Linked DNA regions of Prochlorococcus marinus CUG1417. The protein of the gene in region 2 interacts with the protein of the main gene of each other region in a pairwise test. Links are inferred from orthologs where the notes say so. Each region holds a gene or a part of one and is shown on either strand. Other genes may lie near its edges.

The links. The genes of interacting proteins can lie anywhere in the genome.
Region 1: the proteins of rpe (region 2) and eno interact in binary tests that used the Escherichia coli proteins (3 or more experiments, as listed by UniProt). The link is inferred for Prochlorococcus marinus CUG1417 from one-to-one orthologs.

The regions. Positions count from the first base shown.
Region 1 is NZ_JAAORN010000001.1:209,960-212,857, reverse strand. The notes cover bases 34-2,887. They hold eno (phosphopyruvate hydratase), read right to left. Parts: upstream 2,180-2,887; coding sequence 887-2,179; downstream 34-886. Other genes in these bases: HA140_RS01130 (ATP-dependent Clp protease ATP-binding subunit), read left to right, coding at 2,442-2,887; HA140_RS01140 (ABC1 kinase family protein), read left to right, coding at 34-882. Outside these bases: more of HA140_RS01140, read left to right, coding at 1-33; more of HA140_RS01130, read left to right, coding at 2,888-2,898. UniProt on the Escherichia coli protein: Catalyzes the reversible conversion of 2-phosphoglycerate (2-PG) into phosphoenolpyruvate (PEP). It is essential for the degradation of carbohydrates via glycolysis.
Region 2 is NZ_JAAORN010000001.1:710,943-713,965, reverse strand. Bases 39-3,017 are described here. They hold rpe (ribulose-phosphate 3-epimerase), read left to right. Parts: upstream 39-1,138; coding sequence 1,139-1,897; downstream 1,898-3,017. Other genes in these bases: lptB (LPS export ABC transporter ATP-binding protein), read right to left, coding at 2,963-3,017; ccsB (c-type cytochrome biogenesis protein CcsB), read right to left, coding at 1,919-2,848; glpX (class II fructose-bisphosphatase), read right to left, coding at 39-951. In the rest of the region: more of glpX, read right to left, coding at 1-38; more of lptB, read right to left, coding at 3,018-3,023. UniProt on the Escherichia coli protein: Catalyzes the reversible epimerization of D-ribulose 5-phosphate to D-xylulose 5-phosphate.

The DNA.
Region 1 (2,898 bases), 500 kb from region 2 along the record:
CCTAAAATCGCAGAAATAGGCGCCATCAGTTATTTAAAACAATTAGTAAATTACGGTTTTTTTCATGCAGACCCTCATCCAGGGAATCTAGCAGTTTCCAATGAAGGTAAATTGATTTTTTATGATTTTGGAATGATGGGCAATATCTCAAATAATCTTCAAACAAGATTAGGGGGGATGGTTAAGGCTGCCGCTTTAAGAGACGCCTCATCACTTGTCAGTCAATTACAACAAGCTGGGCTAATTTCAAAAGATATTGATGTAGGACCAGTCAGAAGATTAGTCAGATTGATGCTTAAAGAAGCCTTAACTCCACCATTTAGTCCAAATGTAATTGAAAAATTATCTGGAGATTTGTACGAACTTGTTTATGAAACACCATTTCAACTACCAGTAGATTTAATCTTTGTTATGAGAGCTTTATCAACTTTTGAGGGAGTTGGTAGAATGCTTGATCCAGGGTTTAACCTTGTATCAGTTACCAAGCCTTATTTAATAGAACTTATGACTTCAAATAATCAAACTCCCAACGATTTAATTAACCAATTTGGAAGGCAAGTAGGTGAACTAGGATCAAAAGCTGTTGGCATTCCCAAAAGAATAGATGAAAGTTTAGAAAGATTAGAGCAGGGCGATTTACAATTGCAAATAAGAATGGGAGAGTCTGATAGGCAATTTAAAAAAATGTTTACTGCTCAAAAAACATTAGGCCATTCAATTCTTATAGGAAGCTTATCAATTGCATCTGCTTTACTTGTAACCAATAAACAAAATAATTTTGCATTGTTGCCACTTTTTTTTGCACTACCAATAAGTATTGATTGGATAAAGTGCCAATTAAGTATGAGAAAAGGCTCACGTTTAGAAAAACTTAAGCGCTAAAAAACTATATATTTTTGGGACCTAAACCTAAAGCTCCAGCGAATCTTGCTTGATTTCCCAATTCCTCCTCAATTTTCAAAAGCCTATTGTATTTCGCAATCCTTTCACTTCTGCTCAAAGAGCCTGTCTTGATCTGACCCGATCTTGTGGCGACAGATAAATCTGCAATTGTTGTATCTTCAGTCTCACCACTTCTATGACTAATAACACTGGTAAAACCAGACATTTTAGCTAACTCAATAGCTTCCAAAGTTTCAGTTAATGTTCCAATTTGATTTACCTTTATTAGGATTGAATTGGCAGACTTTTCCATAATCCCTTTCCTTAATCTTTCTGTATTAGTAACAAATAAATCATCACCAACAAGCTGAACTTTATTTCCTAATTCTTTGTTTAATTCTGACCAACCCTCCCAATCATCCTCAGCTAAACCGTCCTCTATTGAAACTATTGGATAATTAGAAACTAATCTTGAAAGATATGAAATCATTTCAGAACTATTTAAACTTTTACCTTCATATTTATAAATACCATCACTATAAAATTCAGTACTAGCAGCATCTAAAGCTAAAGATACCTGCTCACCAGGCTTAAATCCGGCTTTTTGAATTGCTTCTAACAATAAGTCCCCTGCTTCTTCGCTTGATGACAAATTAGGTGCAAATCCACCCTCATCTCCTACAGCAGTAGATAGACCTTTTTGATCAAGTAATGATTTTAATGAGTGAAAAATTTCAGTCCCCATTCTTAATGATTCACTGAAACTATTAACTCCATGTGGGACAAGCATAAATTCCTGAAAATCAAGACTATTTGGTGCATGAGCACCACCATTTATTACATTCATTAATGGGACAGGAAGGAGATTGGATAATGGATCTCCAAGATACCTATACAGTGGAACGTCTAAAGCATTTGCTGATGCTCTGGCACTTGCAAGACTTACAGCAAGGATTGAATTTGCTCCAAGGTTAGATTTATTAGGAGTTCCATCAATTTCAATCATTAATTTATCTACTGCAGTTTGATCTAAAGCTGACAAACCACATAAAGCCGGGGATATTGTTTCATGAATTTTATTAACAGCATTTAAAACACCCTTCCCCATATATTTTGAACCACCATCCCTTAATTCATGTGCCTCATGGGCACCAGTGCTAGCTCCGCTGGGAACAATTGCTCTACCACTTGCACCACATTCCAAAAATACTTCTGCTTCTACAGTTGGATTGCCTCTTGAATCAAGGACTTGCCTTGCTTCAATAGTATCAATAAGAAAATCAATAGTTTCTTTCACAATTTAATTATTACTATATAAATCCTATTAATAGCTGAACTATTTGGCTAATATCTGAAATATATATGTTAACCAATTATAATTTTTGATTTCACAACAACTTAAATACTAGTTAACCCTTTTATTAATTCTGACGTCCCTGCAACCGCTCTCATAAGCATATTTTTCAAATTCATCTTACAATTTAAAGATTATTGAATGATTATTAATGCAGATACTATTTAGAATATTAATAGATAATCAACTATATTTTTTATAGTTTATGAGAGAAACACTTACAACTAGTCCCGAACTATTTAGCGATATCAGTTGGAATCTTCTTTTATTAGCGGAAGAAACAGCAAAAAAATGGGATCATAGCGAATTTAATATTGAACACATAATTCATACATTGTTCTCATCAAGTGAATTCTTTGCTTTCATTGAAAAATTATCAATCGACCAAGATACAGTTTTAGATATAACAGAAGATTTTTTAGAAGAGACTCCAATAAATGAGTCAGATATTTTTACTATCGGAGAAGATTTGGAAATTTTATTAGATAATGCGAATCAGATTAAAAGCCAATGGGGATCGACATTCATAGAAATCCCTCATTTACTAATTGCTCTTGGAAGAGATTTAAGAATTGGAAATTATGTTTTTGAAGAAGGCAACCTTTCGATGGAAAAATTAGAAGAAGAATTAAAGTTTTTCCCAAATATTAATCAATCAAAAG
Region 2 (3,023 bases):
CCTTGCAGTACTATCTAATGTACTAATTACTAGACTACTTGTTCTAACACAATCCCTTTCAAATTTAACACCGTCAAATAATAATCCATCAGTTATTCCACTTCCAGCGAAAACAACATTTTCTCCCGATGCCAATTCATTCGCTTCATAGATTTTATCTATATCTGTTATGCCCATTTCATTAAGACGTTTTATATTTCCTTCTTTTGTGTAATCAGCCCATTCAGAAGTTTGAGCGATGGCTGGATCATACACTAGTTGTCCTTGAAAGTGTCCGCCGAGAGCTCTCATAGCAGCAGCTGAAATAACGCCCTCTGGAGCTGCACCTATACCCATCAAGCAATGTGTTCCAGTACCTGCGAAACCACATGCAATCGCAGCTTGAACATCACCATCAGAAATCGGTTGTACTTTTGCACCACATCCTCGAATCTCCTTAATTAAATCTTTATGCCTAGTTCTATCCATTACAACTACTGTAAGCTCATCAATAGAAAGGCCTAAGCAATCACTAAGTATCTTCAAGTTTTCAGTAGCTGAATTTCTAATATCCACCTTACCTTTAGCCGCAGGAGGCGCTGCTAATTTGTTCATGTAAAAATCAGGTGCATTGAAAAGACCACCAGTATCAGAGGCAGCTAAAACCGCCATAGAGCCTCTTTGATTATTCGCACAAAGATTTGTTCCTTCACAAGGATCTACTGCAAAGTCAACCCCTGGGCCATTTCCACTCCCAACCTCTTCACCTATATAAAGCATAGGTGCTTCATCTCTTTCACCTTCTCCAATGACAATTTTCCCTTTCATTTCAATTTTGCCCATTCGCAATCTCATTGCTTCTACAGCTGCAGCATCAGCTTCATCTTTTTGACCAAGACCTGTTAGTTTTGCTGAGGCAATAGCTGCTTGCTCGACAACTTCGAGAATTTCTTGAATTAAAGTTTGATTCACAATTAAATTTTGAGGATTTTCTTAAAGGTTTTGAGTATGATCTCATAAAAAATGTCATTTTTTATAAGAATTATTATGCTAGTAAGCTTTTTTTAACTCTTTACAGGTGATACTTTATCAGGCCGTGACTTGAAATTAGGAATAAACAACCAAATATAGTATCTTTATTAAATATTTTAAAAATTAAATGACTGAGTCAAATCAAACAATTTTAGCTGGTGTTAATAGACCAATTCAAATAATTCCATCAGTTTTACCAGCAGATTGGGCAAATATGGGGGCATGTGTGAAAGAGCTCGAGGAAGCTGGAGTAGATAGAATTCAATTTGATGTAATGGATGGGAATTTCGTGCCAAATCTCACATTCGGTCCTGAAATGATTGCGGCATGCAGGAAATATTGCGATGTCCCTTTTGAAACTCAATTAATGGTGAGTCAATACAACTGTGAAACCATGCTTGAATCTTATGTAAACGCCACAAAGGGAGCGAATGGTGAACCAGGAGTAGTAATAGCTCATGCGGAAGCAAATATTCATTTGCATAGAGTTCTTGGAAGAATAAGAGATTTAGGAGGATCTCCTTCCGTTGCATTAAACCCTCATACTCCCTTTGAAATGATTAAAAACATTATGGACATGGTTGATCATGTTTTAGTTATGACAGTTAATCCAGGCTTTGGTGGACAAGCTTATATACCAACAATGCTTAATAAAATCAGAGAGATAAGAAACTTTGTTATCGAAAAAAACTTAAATGTCGACATTGAAGTTGATGGAGGAATAAAAGCAAATTGGACTATTTCACAATGTGCAGATGCTGGAGCTAATTGTTTTATTGCAGGTAGTGGAATGTTTGCTTATCCAACATTAAAAGAGGGATGTGATGACTTGAGAAAAGTTGCACAAGAAGCTCAAAAGGGGAATGTTCTTTCTGAACCTCAATAAATATTCTGAGAGATTAACAAATCACCCAAATATCCAGCCATAACTATGTAACCCTATTCCTAAGAAATTAACTCCTAAGTAACATACTAAAACCACTAAAAAGCCTGTAGATGCTAATAATGCTGGTTTGCGTCCTTGCCAACCCTTGCTTATTCTCATATGCAGATAAGCAGCATAAAACAACCATGAGATAAATGCCCATGTTTCTTTTGGATCCCAACTCCACCATGTACCCCAGGCCTCATTAGCCCAAACTGCTCCTGAAATTAATCCGAGAGTCAAAAGAACAAAACCTACTAATATAGAACGATAACTTAATGTATCTAATTCTTCCGAATGAGAAAATTCAATAGGTTCAACTAAATCATTTACAGGGTAACTATTTGAAAGTTTAAATCCTCCTATACCTGTAGAACTACTTCTGATTTGAAGCGGCTTATTTTTATTAATAAACAAAACGGACATAGAAAGTAAAGAACCTATTATTAATGCTGCATAACTAAGCATTACGACGCTAACATGCATTACTAACCAACTAGACCTTAAAGCTGGAACTAAATTGGATGATAATTTCAAATCCTCAGGCAAAACAAAACAAGCAAAAGCCACAGTTAGTAACTCAATAGGTATGGCAATTGAGGGAATTATTGGAGCTTGGTATTCTCTTTCAACCAATAGTTGACCTAATGTGATACCCCAAGTAAGAAAATAAAGAGATTCATACAAATTACTAATAGGAAAATGACCAGAGATTGACCACCTAAAAAGTAATTGTAATGTTATTAATAAGTTCACTAAAATCGTAATAAGTCTTACAGCAGAAGAAGACTTTTTTTTAAAAACTGCACCCAAAGAAAGTGGTAAGTTAATTAATAAAAAATAAAAAACTAAAAGACCTAAAACTGAAACCGGTTCATATATTAAATTTTTAAAAAAATTATCTAGTATCATTTCTAGAAATTTCTCAAGTTTTAATAATTAATGACAAACAAATAATAATTAAAATCCCACTTATATGAGTAAATCTTTAATAATAAAGTTTTAATTTATTTTTAAAAAAGTTTTTCAAAGTTTGAAATTATCTCCTAGATAATACTTCTTGACTATTGGATTATCAGCCAATTCA